3 regions of the Shewanella acanthi genome follow, and region 1 is predicted to be linked to each of the others. Evidence: predicted binding sites of a transcription regulator. Region 1 holds the regulator's gene; each other region holds the start of a gene.
The links. Region 1 encodes ArgR, which controls arginine synthesis, uptake and breakdown. Its sites were predicted from a motif close to ANTGAATANNTATTCANT; they were not measured.
Positions count from the first base shown of each region.

Region 2: argA (amino-acid N-acetyltransferase) is a predicted target of ArgR. The motif match lies at 2,646-2,663, and genes of this name have one in related genera.
Region 3: argC (N-acetyl-gamma-glutamyl-phosphate reductase) is a predicted target of ArgR. The motif match lies at 3,411-3,428, and genes of this name have one in related genera.

Region 1 covers NZ_CP080413.1:3,470,683-3,476,623, forward strand. The annotation lists gene K0H61_RS14840 (cell division protein ZapA) at 192-494, shown strand; RNA gene ssrS (6S RNA) at 611-791, shown strand; gene K0H61_RS14850 (5-formyltetrahydrofolate cyclo-ligase) at 923-1,519, shown strand; gene folM (dihydromonapterin reductase) at 1,573-2,304, opposite strand; gene K0H61_RS14860 (thiol-disulfide oxidoreductase DCC family protein) at 2,541-2,924, shown strand; gene mdh (malate dehydrogenase) at 3,007-3,942, opposite strand; gene argR (transcriptional regulator ArgR) at 4,231-4,701, shown strand; partial or broken gene K0H61_RS17860 (hypothetical protein) at 4,826-5,044, shown strand; gene K0H61_RS14875 (Dyp-type peroxidase) at 5,091-5,941, opposite strand, start outside.
Region 2 covers NZ_CP080413.1:3,725,188-3,731,128, reverse strand. The annotation lists gene coaBC (bifunctional phosphopantothenoylcysteine decarboxylase/phosphopantothenate--cysteine ligase CoaBC) at 1-1,078, opposite strand, end outside; gene radC (RadC family protein) at 1,201-1,878, shown strand; gene rpmB (50S ribosomal protein L28) at 2,001-2,237, shown strand; gene rpmG (50S ribosomal protein L33) at 2,244-2,417, shown strand; gene argA (amino-acid N-acetyltransferase) at 2,743-4,062, shown strand; gene K0H61_RS15955 (PH domain-containing protein) at 4,170-4,688, shown strand; gene rarD (EamA family transporter RarD) at 4,742-5,626, opposite strand; gene K0H61_RS15945 (thioesterase family protein) at 5,801-5,941, opposite strand, start outside.
Region 3 covers NZ_CP080413.1:3,816,867-3,822,807, reverse strand. The annotation lists gene K0H61_RS16385 (YceB family lipoprotein) at 1-360, opposite strand, end outside; gene ppc (phosphoenolpyruvate carboxylase) at 360-3,041, opposite strand; gene argC (N-acetyl-gamma-glutamyl-phosphate reductase) at 3,658-4,638, shown strand; gene argB (acetylglutamate kinase) at 4,669-5,451, shown strand; gene K0H61_RS16365 (ornithine carbamoyltransferase) at 5,464-5,941, shown strand, end outside.

The DNA.
Region 1 (5,941 bases):
CTAGCAGAGATAAAGGCTTGAACCAACTCTGAATCCCGATTCTCAGGCCTTAAGATAAAAATTCGGGTAACTGCTCACACAAGCAGCAAACAAAGCGGCGATTACACAATCGGGCAGCACCTCGCCTTGCACTTTTAATATCAGCCCTATATAGTCCGCCGTATCGACGCGAACGAAAGGATTACCCTCAAATGAGTAACAGTGCCGTTGAAATCACCCTGCTAGGACGCACCTACTCGATTGCCTGCCCTGCGGGTCAGGAAGAGGCGCTGCGTGTCGTAGCTCAAGGTGTAGAACAACAGCTCACCGCCATGAAAACAAAGAGAAACAGCATTAATCGTGAAGAGATTGCGATTATGGCTGCGCTGAATATTGGTCACGAGCTGTACCAAGAAAAGCAGAAAAATAAGCAATATATGAAACAAATGGATGACCGTATCAACCTGTTGCAGTCAACCCTCGAAAACGCCTTAGTTGAGCGTTCAACCAAATAGTTTTAGACTGTGTAGCTCTTGGTCAATGCACCTTGCAGACCATTAAGAGTTGCACAGTGAATCACTAGACTAACCTATACTGTTAGGCCAAGCTGTAAGTGATTCAGTACCGTTTTTGCTCCCTGGGGTGCAGGCCAACTGGTAATGTCCCTGTGCCGATAATTTTGATCTCAGGGTGAATGTTTTGCCGACATTGAGCAGGCTCGGCTCGTACCGAGAAGCCTTAGGAAGTAATCATTTACCCGCCTTGAACCTACGGTTCAAGGGCTACACCGGTAGCGGCACTCTGGGGAGCATCTCAATTTATGTCTAGTCATCTATCTGAGATATCATCTAGCACACGTTCAAATACAAGCACAGAAAAAAGCGCGAGTGGTAGCTCTTGTCTTAGTGCCTGCGTTAGCACACTGAATAACCCAGATTCAGTTATGGCGCTTAACGGCTTAAATCGCGCGGCGCTTCGTAAGCAAATTCGCCTTGAACGTAACTCACTAACAGACACCGAACAGCAACAGGCAAGCATTGCCGCCCTTAAGCACATCCTTAGCGAACTTATGGAAAGACAAGTAAAACGGGTGGCGCTTTATCTTACCCACGATGGAGAGCTTGCCACCGCGCCCTTAATCGCCGCGCTTTGGCAGTTGGGGATTCACACTTACCTGCCAAGACTGCATCCCTTTAATCCAGGACAATTACTGTTTTTGCATTACAGCGAAAGCTCCATCATGCTGCCGAATCAATTTGGCATTCTAGAGCCCAAGCTGGATGTACGTGACGTGATGCCTATTGATGCGCTGGATGTAGTGATCACCCCGCTGGTCGCCTTCGATAGCAAAGGTAATCGCATGGGGATGGGCGGCGGCTATTACGATAGAACCCTTGCCAATTGGAGCATTCATGGCAAACCACTGCCCATGGGTTACGCCCACGATTGCCAAAAAGTCGAGCTACTGCCCTGCGAGCACTGGGATGTACCGCTGCCGATTATCGTGACCCCGAGTGGCCTGCTTAGATTTAAGCTCTAGGTGCTAGGTGCTAGGTGCTAACCATTAGAACTTAAGTTTTACACATTCGCCCCTTATTTAAGCTGTCGTCCACCATCGACAGCATGGCTTCTGCCCGTTACATAACGACTGCCAAGTAAGTAATCCACCAACGCAATAATCTCTTGATTACCCGCTTCCTTCGGCAACATCGCCTTGGCTAAAGTCTTTTGCCGATAGGCGTCATCATCGCTTGGGTTAAAGAGGATCATCGCAGGCGCGATGGAGTTAACCTTCACCTCGGGCGCAAATTTGGCGGCGAAGGAAAGCGTCAGATTTTCAAGCGCGGCTTTACTTGCGGCATAGGCGATATGCTTGGCACTGCCCTTTTGAGCCACATAATCGGTGAGATGAATAATATCGGCCGCGCCGATTTCTCCCTGCGCACCTGCTCGCAGCTGCGACTCTAAACTTAAATTCAACAGATAGGGCACGTGCACATGCACCTGCATCATCCGCTCCATCACCTGCGTCATCCCATCCAATGCGCCATCGGTAGATTTACCATCGGATAACCAATCCGAAGCGTTGTGGATAATGGCGCGAAGCGTTGGCAGCTTTTGTAATTCACTGACTAAGGTTTTCAGCTCATCCTTATCGTAAAAATCACATTGATAAAGGATTGCGCCTAGCGCGTTGAGCTCGTCAATACTGGGATAATGACTGCGATAGGTGCCAATAACGGTTTCGCCCTGAGCCAGCAGATGCTTAGCCAGCGCATAGCCGATACGTTTACCGACACCTGTGATAAGAATGGGAGCAGACAGAGTCCTTTTCATCATAGCTATCCTAAAATGGTCATCCTATAAATGTTTCACTGCGTTAGATGGATATGCTATCGCCAAGAAATACATCAGTTAACTCAATGAATAGCGTGAATTTTACGTTAAATTTAAAAATTTAGCCCGATAAAATGACCGCTCTGTTGATAAGGGAACATGGTATTCATCCTTGAGCCTCTTATACTAGCGAGAGAATGCAAGAAAACGCCGCAGGATACTCAATGCAACTTAGGATATTTTTTGATGGCCAATGCCCGCTGTGTCAGGCAGAGATGCGCCGCCTTAAAAGATTCGATTCAAGGGGGCTTATCGCCCTTGAAGACATTAATGCCGTGGATTTTGAGCAGCGTTTTAGCCATATCAATAAGCATGATGCTAAACGCGTGCTACATGGCGAAACTTTTGAGGGCGAGTTGTTACTCGGTTTAGATGTCAGTCAGCGCGCGTGGTCACTGCTTGATCGTCGCCCTTGGCTTAAACTTTTGCGCTTGCCCCCGATTAAGCCCATCGCCGATTGGGGTTATCTGCTGCTGGCAAAACACAGATATCGCCTCTCCTACCTGCTCACGGGTAAAAAAGTGTGTGATAGCGACTGTCAGCTGTAATCCAACGTCAGTTTCACATGATTAGGACGGAAAATAAAAACGGAGCACTAGGCTCCGTTTTTAATGTCTATCCAAGGACAGATTACTTAACGAAATCAACACCTAAAGTGATATCGCCTTTCAGCGTATCTAGCATTGCATCGCGAGCGTTAGCTTCGAAAGCACTGACTTCGCCGTATGGTAGAACTTGTTCGATACCGTTTTTGCCCAGCAGAACTGGTTGAGCGAAGAACTCAGCGTGCTCGCTACCGCCGTCAACGTATGCACATTCAACAACGTTAGCTTCGCCTTGCAGACCACGAACCAGAGACAGACCAAAACGGCAAGCTGCTTGACCCATAGACAGAGTCGCGCTACCGCCACCGGCTTTAGCTTCAACCACTTCAGTACCCGCGTTTTGGATACGTTTGGTCAGAGAGGCAACTTCTTCATCAGAGAAAGTGACGCCTTCGATTTGAGACAGTAATGGCAGAATCGTCACGCCACTGTGGCCGCCGATAACGTTAACTTTAACGTCAGCAACGTTCAGGCCTTTTAATTCAGCTACGAAGGTTTCAGAACGGATAACGTCCAGAGTGGTAACACCGAACAGACGGTTCTTGTCGTAAACACCAGCTTTTTTCAGTACTTCTGCAGCGATAGCAACAGTCGTGTTAACTGGGTTAGTGATGATACCTACTAACGCTTTAGGGCAAGTTGCAGCCACTTTTTCGATCAGGTTGCGAACGATACCAGCATTGATGTTGAACAGATCTGAACGGTCCATACCAGGCTTACGCGCAACACCCGCAGAGATCAGAACTACGTCAGCACCAACTAGTGCTGGAGTTGGATCTTCACCGGCGAAACCTTTGATTTCAACGGCGGTTGGGATGTGGCTTAAGTCAACCGCAACACCCGGAGTAACCGGTGCGATATCGTATAGAGACAGTTGAGAACCCGCAGGTAATTGAGTTTTTAACAGTAGGGCGAGAGCCTGGCCAATACCACCAGCAGCACCAAGTACAGCAACTTTCATAGTTATCTCCGTTATATTCTCGGACATGTGTGACATGGATCTTATTTCCGTTGGCGCCACATTACTGGAATGTCGTCCTAATTTCAATTATCCCTTAGTCTGCCTGTAAAAGATTTCAACTTGGTGTGAATACATTAGTTTGATATTTACGCTATTCACAAGATAAGGCTTAGGCGGTTAATGCCAAAGACTGATATTGCATTTTTATTCAGTCATAGTGGTTATTTGTTGACTCTTGGCCCAAAACTATTCAAAATACGCCTGATTTTTTGAATAAAGAATAAGACTATGCAAACGACCAAGAACCAAGATGACCTTGTAAGAATTTTTAAGTCGATTTTAAAGGAAGAACGTTTTGGTTCTCAGAGTGAAATCGTCTCCGCATTACAAGCTGAAGGCTTTGGCAATATTAACCAATCTAAAGTGTCCCGCATGCTAAGCAAGTTCGGCGCAGTCCGCACCCGCAATGCAAAACAGGAGATGGTGTATTGCTTACCCGCAGAACTTGGCGTGCCGACCGCAGGCAGCCCACTGAAGAATCTCGTGCTGGATGTTGACCACAATCAGGCGATGATCGTCGTAAGAACCAGTCCAGGTGCAGCACAATTAATTGCTAGGCTACTCGACTCCATCGGCAAGCCCGAAGGCATTTTAGGGACGATTGCCGGTGACGATACCATCTTTATTTGTCCATCGAGTATCCAAGATATCGCCGACACCCTAGAAACCATCAAATCTTTATTCAATTACGCAGAATAAAAAATACAGGTCAGCATATGCTGACCTGTTGTTTTTCTGAGCCTAATTTACCCAGTTAGCCATGCTTTTTAACAATCGCTATTAGCAATCGTTTGTTGCTGGAGCATCGTTTTAACTCACAGCGCCCTTCGACTTAGCCAATCAGCACTTTAAAAGCGGAGAACTTAAGAAAGCCCTCTGCGATTATCGCGCTCAAGGTCAAGCCCTGTGTGCTGTGTATTTATCCCGCAGTTATCAGCAGATGTTAGTCCGCGCCTTTATCGACTTTACCGCCGAGGCGTGGCAACTCGGTATCAAAAAGTGGACGATAAAAAACACAAACAAAAACGCACCGGATCCTTGATACGGTGCGCTTAGTTTGCTTGATTAGCTAATACGACTGAATAAATTTAGTTATCAAACTGCAGCATAAAGTCGAGCGCGGGAGCAAAGAAGGATGACCCCGACAAGGCGCTGGTAAAGTGCATCAAGTGATCGTGGTGACCTGCGCCATCGCCAAACACCATACTATGCAGCATCTTTTCAAAGTTATCAGGCGTACGGCAGGTGGAAATAAACATCAATCCCTGCTCTTTGAGCGAGCCGTAGGGCATGCTCTGACGCAGGATTTCAATCGACTTACCGTTTTCATCCTTAAGGTTAACCCGCTTAATATGACTGGTTAACGGCTTATCCTCAGATTCGTACTCGATATTATCTTGCTTGGTACGGCCGATGATATCCTCTTGCTTTTTAAGGGGTAATCTATGCCACTTGCTCAGGTTGTGGGCATACTTTTGTACGTGGATATAACTGCCGCCCCTAAACTCAGGGTCTTCATCACCCACGAGCGCGACTTCTTGGCGATGGCGCCCCTTAGGATTTTCAGTGCCATCGACAAAGCCTGTGAGATCACGGCTGTCCATAAATCTAAAGCCACGTTCTTCTTCGACGAGTTCGACTAAGTCTTCGAACATTTGACTGATTTCATTTGCTACTAAATGCAGTATGTCGTAACGGTCACAGCGCAGGTGCACGAACAAGTCATACTCTATGGCTGGGGCTTCACGGTTGCCCGCCTCCATAGCAGGAAAAGGCTTGAGTAGCTCAGGGCGAGAACTAGGATAGAGACTATCCCAGAAGTTTGCACCAATGCTGACAAAACCATTGAATGCACTGTCAGAATATTGATCCGTCAACTCATAAATATACTGCGCTACGTTGGCAATACAGGGACGTAATTGAGACTCAACACCGTCGT
Region 2 (5,941 bases), 250 kb from region 1:
CAACGGAGACATCGTTTGCGGCGATCATATCCAAATTTTTACGTTTGAGCTTATCGCGGGCATAGGTTTCAACATCATTGGTTTCGGCTGCAAATCCAACCACAAATGGGCGATTCGGCAGGCTCGCAACCGTGGCTAAGATATCAGGATTCCGTACTAGCGCAAGTTGCATTTCTTCACTGGATTTTTTGATCTTACTGCTGGCAACATCGCTAACACGATAATCGGCTACAGCGGCGCAGCCAATAAAAATATCTTTTTTATCAATGATATCCATAACAGCGTTAAGCATGTCTTGGGCGGATTCTACATCGATTCGGTTTACACCCTCTGGGGTGGCTAAATTTACTGGACCTGAGACCAAGGTCACGTCAGCCCCCATATCGGCGGCGGCTTTCGCCAGCGCAAAGCCCATTTTGCCTGAGCTGTGATTAGAGATATAACGCACAGGATCGATAGGTTCGCGGGTCGGGCCTGCAGTAATCAGTACCGACTGGCCTGCTAACGGTTGTATTTCTGTGTCTTTTGCAAAAAATTGAACGGCAAGATCAGCAATATCCAGTGGTTCTAACATACGACCTAGGCCGACTTCACCGCAGGCCTGACTGCCACTGGCTGGCCCCCAAATGGTGTAATCACGGCTAGCAAGGCTAGCTAAATTGGCCTGCGTCGCCACGTTGCGGTACATCTGTTGGTTCATTGCTGGGCAAAGCGCAATCGGTGCTTCGGTGGCAAGGCAAGTCGTGGTAATGAGTTCATCAGCCATTCCCGCATTGATGCGGGCAAGCAAATTCGCCGTGGCAGGGGCGATAATGACTAAGTCTGCCCAGCGTGCGAGCTCAATATGGCCCATGGCGGCTTCTGCGGCTGGGTCGAGCAAGCTTGACGCTACTGGATGGCCAGAGAGGGCTTGCAGGGTCAATGGGGTGATAAATTCCATCGCACTTTGGCTCATGACCACGCGCACATCGAAGCCGCGATCCTTAAGGCGACGCACTAAATCCGCACTTTTATAGGCCGCAATACCGCCACCAATGCCTAATAGGATGTTTTTGGTTATCAGACTCACAGACTTCATCCGAAATTGAATAATTGCTGACTACAATACCATAAAGCCGTAAAAATTCGTGATTATCCCAGTTCAAAAATCTCGACCATACTCTGTAAAGCCAAAATTCAACATACTGACAGGGAGGTGGTATGGCGATTAAGGATTGGCCCGACGGCGAAGGGCCTAGGGATAAGCTATTGCTAAAGGGTGCTGCCCAGCTCACCGATGCTGAATTATTAGCCGTTTTACTCCGTAATGGTCTTTCTGGGCTCAATGCAGTGGATTTAGCTCGCTCGTTAATCCTTGAATTTGGTGGTTTAAGGGGCTTACTTTGCGCATCAAAGCATCAGGTGTGTCGACTTCCGGGCGTTGGACCTGTAAAATACGCGCAGCTTCAGGCCGCGGCTGAATTAGCGAGGCGTGTGGCACAGGAAAACCTGCAGAGAGGTCAGGTTTTGACTAATCCTGATTTAACTCGGGATTATTTAATGAGACAATTAGCTGACCGCTCCTATGAAGTGTTCGCAATTTTGCTGCTGGATAGCCAGCATAGAGTGATTCAATTCGTCGAATTATTCCGCGGAACAATAGATTCAGCCTCAGTGTATCCACGCGAAGTGGTGAGCTTAGTGTTGGAGAAAAAAGCAGCAGCCGTCATAGTGTGTCACAATCATCCGTCTGGTATCGCCGAGCCCAGTCAGGCTGACAGACGAATCACTGAGCGATTAAAAAATGCGTTAGCAACCATAGACGTATCCCTATTGGACCATATGGTTGTTGGTGATCGAGAGATAGTTTCCTTTGCGGAACGAGGCTGGATTAATTAATCTAACGCTTGATCTTACCTCTATGATCGTGTATAAAATGCGCCCTCTTTGTGCCTCGGGCGACGGCCATACGAGGTACATTAATGCTCGAGCGTTAAAATTGTTTTTTGGAGAAGACTGACATGTCAAGAGTATGCCAAGTTACTGGCAAGAAGCCGATGGTTGGTAACAACCGTTCGCACGCAAAAAACGCGACCCGTCGTCGTTTTTTACCTAACCTGCAAAACCACCGTTTCTGGTTAGAAGAAGAAAAACGTTTCGTACAGTTACGTGTATCTACTAAAGGTATCCGTCTGATCGATAAAAAAGGTATCGAAGTTGTTGTTGCTGAACTTCGTGCCCGTGGCGAGAAGGTGTAATAGATCATGGCTAAAGCTAAAGGTAATCGTGAGAAGATCAAATTAGTTTCTACAGCTAAAACTGGTCACTTCTACACAACTGAAAAAAACAAGCGTAACATGCCTGAGAAAATGGAAATCAAAAAATTTGATCCAGTAATTCGTCAGCACGTTATCTACAAAGAAGCTAAAATCAAGTAATTCTTGTTTTCAAGTTTCGAGAAAAGCCCCTTCTAAAGGGGCTTTTTTTTGGCCTTTTTTTAGGTTTTTGATCTTCGTCATCGAGCTGAGATAAATCTGCGCTAACCTCAAATTATCTTCACGCTGCTCTACCGCTAAAAATCTCTGTCATTCCACCTATGAATATTTTGCAAAAATACGCAATTTTAGAGAATAAAACCGCATTTTATTGAGAATAAATTCTTTTAACGTGAATTAAAATGCAATACTATACGCGAGTTTTCGATAATCATTCTTGGCATGCCATTGTGGTATAGCCAACTTAAATATGAGGTGTAAACAACGCGTGCGTACCACTGAACTGGTTGATGGATTTCGCCACTCTGCGCCCTATGTAAACGCCCACAGGGGAAAAACCTTTGTGGTGATGTTGGGTGGAGAGGCTTTAGCTCAAAATCAATTCCGCAGCATTTTGAATGATGTTGCCCTGTTGCACAGTTTAGGCATTAAGGTGGTGTTAGTTTACGGCGCAAGGCCGCAGATAGATGCCGCGTTGGCCGCCAACGGTATTGAACCCGCCTACCACGAAGGTGTACGTATCACGGATGAAGACTCGCTTAAGGTGATTAAGCAGGTCGCTGGCGCATTGCAGTTTGATATTACCGCGCGTTTATCTATGAGTTTAAGCAATACCCCAATGCAGGGCGCGCAAATCAACTTAGTCAGTGGCAACTTTGTGATTGCTCAGCCACTCGGGGTAGATAATGGCGTCGATTTTTGTCTCAGTGGTAGAGTGCGTCGTATCGATGTGCAGGGGTTAAAACGTCAGCTCGATAATCATTGTATTGTGTTGATGGGGCCGATTGCGGCTTCGGTAACGGGTGAGAGCTTTAACCTTACCGCGGAAGAGATTGCGACCCAAGTTGCGATAAAGCTTAAGGCCGATAAGATGATCGGTTTTAGTTCGCAGAACGGAATTCTTGACCGTAATGGCGATGCGATTGCCGAGTTAATGCCAAATGACGCACAATGCATTTTAAATAAGCTCGCCGAGCAGGGGTCAGCCTGCATTGGGACCATGGCGTTTCTTAAGGCCAGTATTGATGCATGCCGTAACGGAGTACCCCGTTGCCATTTGGTTAGTTATTTAGACGATGGTGCGCTGCTACAGGAACTCTTCTCCCGTGAAGGTATTGGTACCCAAATCGTTACCGAAAGCGCTGAGCGTTTGCGCCGCGCATCGATCAGCGATATTGGCGGTATTCTCAATCTTATCCGTCCACTCGAGGAACAAGGCATTCTCGTTCGTCGTAGCCGCGAACAATTGGAGATTGAAATCGAGCAGTTTATGCTAATTGAACGTGACGGCTTGGTGATAGGTTGTGCGGCCTTGTATCCCTTCGAGGAGGATAATGCCGGTGAGTTTGCTTGCCTTGTAGTGCATCCCGATTATCGTGATGCTGACCGTGGTAGCTTACTGCTAAAAAACATCATTGGTCAGGCGCGTAGTCGTGGTTATTCGCGCTTATTTGCGCTGACGACTCGCAGCATTCACTGGTTCCTTGAGCATGGTTTTGTGATTGAAGATGTTGAGGCGCTGCCACAGAAGAAAAAGCAGCTGTATAACTATCAGCGCCGCTCTAAGATCCTCGCCCTCGATCTTTAATTTATTGTTTTAATATTTCTGAATGCCAGCACTTAGCTGGCATTTTTGTTGACATAATATGTCTTTGTTGGCAAATTTATTCTACGCCTCACAAAAGACAGCCAACCATGGTGACTCAATTTTTCGCTCTTGCGCCACTTACGCAAACCTCAATCCTCAGTTTTGTTGTTTTACTCTTAGGCTTAGTCGGCATTCTTTGGATGGTGTGGGCAAAACCTATGCCTAAGGTCGCAAAATCGGCCAGTCTGGGGATTTTGTTGGTGATGCTTTCTGGTTTTGCTTGGGTGTTTTACCAATCCAGCCGCGCTGAAATAGAACTTACTGAAAACGAACTAAAGCTCGATATTCCCTTTTACAAAGTGCAACTAGCACGAACTGATTTGCTTATTGATCAGGCTCGAATTGTTGATTTGAAACAGGATGCTGGGCTAAAACCAAGCTTTAAGACTAACGGTATTGGTATGCCGGGATTTAAATTAGGTTGGTTTAATTTGCACAATAAGGGCAAAGCATTTGTGGCATTGACGGATAGAGCAGAATTGGTGCTGTTGCCAACCACTAAGGGGTATAGCTTGTTGTTATCGGTACCAGAGGGAAAGCGTTTTATTGAGCAACTCCAAAAGTAGTGCCAGAGGCACTGACCTTTGGAGTCACAATTCCAACGGAAACGTCACTCGGCTCAAGCCGATTTACGTTTGTAAGCCATATCAAAGGTGAACACCAGTAGCGCACACCAGATAAAGCCGAAGGTGATGCTTTTCTCGATATCGAAGGGCTCATTAAAGAGTGTAATAGCGAGGATAAACATAATACTTGGGCCGATATATTGGAAAAACCCCAGTATCGACAGCGGAATACGCACCGCAGCTCCGGCGAAACACAACAATGGAATCGTGGTCACAATCCCTGCGGCAATTAACATTAGGTTTAACTGCCAATCGTTGGTCGCCATATTGGCACTCGCGGTATCTAAGGTGCTCAGTAGATAAATTAATGCTACTGGCATAAGGATCGCCGTTTCGATTAATAGCCCCGATTTGGCATCCACATTGACCTTTTTGCGCATTAACGCATAGGCCCCAAAAGTGCCGGCTAGCGCGAGAGAAACGATTGGGATTGAGCCAAACGAAATTAATTGGATCACAACGCCAGCACTTGCCAGCGCGACTGCAAACCATTGCAGCTTACGCAATCTTTCCCCTAAAAACACCATCCCAAGTAATACGTTTAATAATGGATTGATAAAGTAACCAAGACTAGCATCGAGCAGATGATCGTTATTCACTGCCCAGATAAAAATCAACCAGTTAGCGGCGATGATGATGGACGTTAGGCATAACACTAGCAGTTGTTTTGGTTGCTTTAATACTTGGCGAACTTTTTCGAATCCTCCAATAAACAGCATGATGATCACCATAAACACGAATGACCAAATCACGCGGTGCAGTAGTATTTCGGTGGGGGAAACTTGATGGATCAGTTTGAAATATAAGGGTGCGACTCCCCACATACAGTAGGCACTGATGGCGAGGAGTATTCCCTTACGGTATTCATTCTCTGGCATGGGCTTCTTCAAAGGACAACAAAACGGCGATTGTAGGTGTGTCCGATGGTTGACTCAAGCGTTGAACTAATGAGATTTCGTTACAGGATATCTCAGAGTGTGATTGATAGGGTTAGTCTCTTGCTAACATGCTCATTACCCATGTGTTTTATCTTTATGGATTAAACAAAGAATTTAACCGACCATGTAAGTGCCCGTGCCGAAGGCGATGTGTGTTCCCTGCTCGTTATGTAATTCCATCCGGCAAACTGAAACTCGGTTACCGGCACGGATGACGCTTCCTGTCCCCGTAAATACTAAACCGCGACCAGGGCG
Region 3 (5,941 bases), 350 kb from region 1:
TGTGGATTCGACTTTCACTAGTTCCAGTTTGCGCAGGTACACGCTGTGGGTTGTGCTGTCGTACCAAGGCTGAGCTTCAAAGGTGGTTGCTAGTTTGGCGTTGAGCGGAAATATAGGATTCTTAATCGACACCTGAGTCGCAGCGCTGACACTCATAGTGTCGGGTTTTTCACCCAGTTTCACGCTGATATCATTAATCCGCACTTCGGCACCAACGAGTTGATTACCTTGCTTAACTTCAAAATGGATCTCTTTATTGAGGTACTGTTCCATTTCTTGCTCGGTAATGCTGTACTGCGTGACGCAACCACTCAGCAGTACAGTTAAACCTAAGCAAACACTACGAGTGAATTTTTTCATTAACCAGTGTTTCTCATACCCGCAGCGACGCCGGCGATGGTTAGCATTAATGCCAATTGCACGTGTTCGGACGCAGGTGTTTCGGTTGATTCCTTACGTGTCCGAGCCAAAAGCTCGGTCTGCAGGAAGTTTAATGGATCGATATAGGGATTGCGAAGCTTAACAGATTCGCGATTCCACGGTGTATGCGCCATTAACGTATCCGATTTAGTTAATTCGAGCACCACTTTAATGCCAAGGTCTAACCGTTGGCGCAAAGTTTCGCCGAGGTGGTGCAGATTCGATGGTACTAAGCAAGTCTCGTAGTAACGAGCAAGGTTAGGTTCGGCTTTTGCGTATACCATTTCTAGCATCGAGATACGGGTGCTGAAGAAGGGCCATTCACGTTCCATATCCTGCAATAAGCCAGTCTCACCACGTTGACACGCCGCTTGCAGTGCTTCACCCGCACCGAGCCATGCTGGCAGCATTAAACGGTTTTGTGACCAAGCGAAAATCCACGGAATAGCACGCAGACTTTCGATACCGCCATCGACGCGGCGTTTAGCGGGGCGACTGCCTAAAGGCAGTTTACCTAGCTCAACCTCTGGTGTTGCAGCGCGGAAGTAGGCCACAAAGTCAGGCTCCTCGCGCACGATACCGCGGTAAGCACTTACTGACTCTTCGGCAATCCGTTCCATGCAGTTGCGCCATTCTTGCTTAGGTTCCGGCGGGGGTAACAGTGTAGCTTCCAGGACTGCTGAGGTGTATAGCGCTAAGCTTTGCACCGCTAGTTTGGGCAAACCAAATTTAAAGCGGATCATCTCACCCTGTTCTGTGACACGGATGCGGCCATCAACTGAACCTGGTGGTTGCGATAGAATCGCCTTGTGAGCTGGACCACCGCCACGGCCGATACTGCCGCCACGGCCATGGAATAGTGTCAGTTTGACGCCCGCTTGCTTACACACGGAAACTAGCTGCTCTTGGGCGCGATACTGTGCCCAAGCAGCGGCCATCACCCCTGCATCTTTCGCTGAGTCGGAGTAACCAATCATGACTTCCTGCATGCCCTTGGTGTAACCACGGTACCAGTCGATATCGAGAAGCGCTGTGATGCAGTCGGCTGCGTTATTCAGATCGCTCAAGGTTTCGAACAGCGGTACTACCCGCATTGGGTGTGAGCAGCCTGTTTCTTTTAGTAACAATAATACGGTCAGCACATCCGATGGCTTGCTTGCCATGGAAATCACGTAGGATCCCAGTGCTTTTGCGGGGTGTTTAGCGATTAAACGGCAAGTGTTGAGCACTTCGGCGACATCGGCAGACGGATTCCAATTGCTAGGGATCAATGGTCGACGATTAGTCAATTCACGCAATAGGAAAGCTTGTTTTTCGGTCTCATCCCAGTGGCTAAAATCACCCATGCCGAGGTAGCGAGTCAGCTCTGCTAACACGTCACTGTGGCGACCTGCATCTTGGCGAATATCGAGTCTTAACATGTGAATGCCAAAACAGGCGATACGGCGCAGAATATCTAGCAGCAAGCCGTTAGCAATCAAGCGCATACCACATTCGGTTAAACTCTTATAGAGCATCTCAAGCGGCGCTTTAAGGTCGCTTTCATGCCAAATCAGAGTCGATTTATCGACCTCAGGATGATGGCCTTCGATACGGGCATTTAAATAATCTATGGTATCGCGCAGCTTTTGGCGTAATGAACGTAGTACATGGCGGTAGGGCTCACAGCTATTATTGGTGTAAGCCATCAACTCACTGTTGGCTTCTTCCATCGACAGCTCACCGACGAGCAAGACAATATCTTTTAGGAACAAACGCGCCGCGGCATGGCGATTGCGGTCTAATACTTCTTGCGTGACTTTGGCTGTCACAAAGGGATTGCCGTCACGGTCGCCGCCCATCCAGCTGGAGAAGCGCACTGGCGCAATATCGATCGGTAATTGTTGACCCGTGCGTTGCTGCACTTGATCGTTAAGTTGTCTTAAAAAGTCGGGCACCGCATGCCAGAGGGATTCTTCAATCGTCGATAATCCCCAGCGGGCTTCATCGACTGGCGTTGGCCGTTCGCGACGAATTTCATTGGTATGCCAAATCTGGGCAATCAATTGGCGCAAGCGCAGATGAATTTGCTGACGCTCTCTGTCCGATAACTGGTTGTTTTCTTGCTCGGCGAGGCAATCCACGATCGCGGCATATTTTTGAATAAGTGTGCGGCGGGAAATTTCCGTTGGATGCGCCGTTAACACCAGATCGATATCTAATGACTTTAGGGTGTCGAGCATTTTGCTTTGGTCGATACTGGTGTTAAGCATTCTACCAAGCAGTTGTTCAACAGGGTCAGGTACGCAGACCAACTCATCGCAGTTTCGGCTAATAGTATGAAATTGCTCGGATAAGTTAGCCAAGTTAAGGAATTGGTTAAAGGCCTTTGCGAAGGGGACTAATTCTTCATCGGGCAGGGCGGTGAGCAGCTCTAACATTTGCTCCCTTGCCGCTTCGTCGCCGCGGCGAGAATCCTTAGCCAGTTTACGGATTTGCTCAACCTTCTCCAAGAAGGCATCGCCTAGGTGGGTGCGCATGGTATCGCCAAGGATCTGGCCAAGCATACTTACGTTCGATCTTAATGACGCATACATATCGGTCACATTGTCTGTCACATTACCTACCACATTACCAGCCATAGTTACTCCGAATAAAAAAACATAAAAATCCGCATTGCATTTAACCCGCTAGCACAATACCCAGCACAGAGGGCAATGGTCAACAGCAGAACTTATAACTTATACGACTGGCTTATCTTATATTCAATCATTTGCCTTAATTGTTGAGGAATATTCAATATAAGTGCGAACTAACGCAACTTTTAATTGAAATTAGCGAAAGTGAATATGAACTGCATCATTTTTCAAATTGTGAACATGTGAATTTGTTGTTAATAGAAGCGTGTTTTTGTCATCTAAGTGTGCTAGAAAACTTAAATATTAAGTAGTTAGCTCAGAATAAGTCTGGTAATTCCATTACACTTTGAGTGATCTGAACATAAAATACAATAAAAATATATATTCACATATATTGCATAAATAGATCTATGTGGTAGTCTAGCCACCAGTTGAGATGAGTCACTCAATGTGACCTATAGAGTAAATATCATGATGCAGAGTGTTAAACCGTCAGTGAATAAAACAACGAACCAAGATCATTTCCAGCGACGATAGTTTTGCCTCAGATTTACGCTGTTGCGTATACGCTATTCATCTATTCTTTAAATCCTTTTGATTCGGTTTATTTAGACAACATATGAAAAATATCGCCATTATCGGTGCCAGTGGTTACACAGGTGCGCAGCTAACTGCGTTAATCCATGCAGATCCTGAATTAGCAATTCAAGGCTTGTATGTGTCTGAAAATAGTTTAGATAAAGGTAAAGCTTTAGCAGATTTGTACCCTGTCTACAGCCATATCGCATTAACCCTTTCGCCACTGTCTGACGAAGCTAAGACCAAGATTGTGGCCGAGGCCGATGCAGTGGTGTTAGCCACTGAGCATTCAGTAAGTTTGCACTTAGCGGCTTGGTTTTATAACCAAGGCTTAGCGGTATTCGACTTAAGTGGCGCTTACCGTTTCAGTGATGTTGCCCAGTATCCAAAGTGGTATGGCTTCGAACACGAATACCCAGAGGTTCTGGCGAAGGCGGTTTACGGTCTTGCCGAGTGGAACGGTAAACAAGTCGCTGAAACCAAGATGATTGCGGTACCAGGTTGTTATCCAACGGCATCGTTAACTGCATTAAAACCACTAAAAGGTTTATTAACCTCTGCATTCCCAGTGATTAACGCCGTTAGCGGGGTCACAGGTGCGGGTCGTAAGGCGCAATTACATACTAGCTTTTGTGAAGTGAGCTTAACTCCTTACGGTGTGTTAGGTCACAGACATCAGCCAGAAATTGCGACACAGTTAGGTCAAGAGGTGATCTTTACGCCGCACTTAGGCAACTTTAAGCGTGGTATTTTGGCGACCATTACCGTGCAGTTAAAACCAGGCACGACGACTGAAGATGTCGCCAAGGCCTACAGTGTCTACGACCAAGCACCGCTGGTCACGGTAAAACAAAATCAATTCCCTAAAGTTGATGATGTGGTACTGACGCCAAACTGCCACCTAGGTTGGAAGTTTGATGAAAACACTGGCTATCTGGTTGTCGCGAGTGCAATCGATAATTTGATGAAAGGTGCTGCAAGCCAAGCGCTGCAGTGCATAAAGATTCATTTTAACCTTTAACTGTTCATCCTTATTTAGAGAGTCGTCAAGATGTCTACAAACAACTCAGTATTAGTGCTTAAAGTCGGCGGTGCGCTCCTGCAGTGTGAAATGGGGATGGCGCGGTTAATGGATACCGCAGCGGCTATGATCGCCAGCGGCCAGCAAGTGTTGATGGTGCACGGCGGTGGCTGTTTAGTCGATGAGCAGTTAGCGGCTAATGGCATGGAAACCGTCAAACTAGAAGGTTTACGTGTAACACCTGCAGAGCAGATGCCCATTATTGCCGGCGCATTAGCGGGAACTTCAAACAAGATTCTCCAAGGAGCTGCAACCAAAGCGGGCATCGTAAGCGTGGGCATGAGCCTTGCCGATGGCAACACCGTTTCAGCCAAAATTAAAGATGAACGTTTAGGCATGGTTGGTGAAGTCTCACCCAAGGATGCAAGCTATCTTAAATTCATTCTTGCCCAAGGTTGGATGCCAATCTGTAGCTCAATCGCCATGTTAGACGATGGTCAATTGCTTAACGTTAACGCCGACCAAGCGGCAACCGTTTTAGCCAAATCGGTTGGCGGTAAGTTGGTGCTGCTGTCTGATGTATCGGGTGTGTTAGATGGCAAAGGCCAACTGATCCCGAGCCTGAACAGCGCTCAAATCAGCGAGCTGGTTCAGCAAGGCGTGATTGAGAAGGGTATGAAAGTAAAAGTAGAAGCTGCGCTCGAAGTGGCACAGTGGATGGGGCAGGCCGTTCAAGTTGCCTCGTGGCGTGATGCAGGCCAATTAAGCGCATTAGCAAAAGGTGAGGCCGTGGGCACACAAATACAACCGTAAACGGAGAAGGTTATGAAGCATTTACTATCGATAAAAGAGTTAACCCAACAGCAGTTGCTGGCGCTGATTGCCCTAGCAAAAACGATCAAAGCCAATCCGGCAGAGTATCGCCACGCGTTGGATGGAAAGAGTGTGGTGATGTTATTCGAGAAGCCCTCTCTGCGTACCCGTGTTAGCTTCGATATCGGTATTAATAAGCTCGGCGGCCACTGCTTATACCTAGACCAACAAAATGGTGCCCTAGGTAAGCGTGAATCGGTCGCTGACTTTGCTTCTAACCTGTCTTGTTGGGCGGATGCGATTGTGGCGAGAACCTATTCACACACCACTATCGAAGAATTAGCCGAGTTTGGCTCAGTGCCAGTGATCAATGCGTTATCGGATTTATATCATCCTTGTCAGGCATTGGCAGACTTTTTAACCCTTGCAGAGCATTTTGAGGATGTCAGCAAGGTAAAGTTAGCCTATGTTGGAGATGGCAATAACGTTA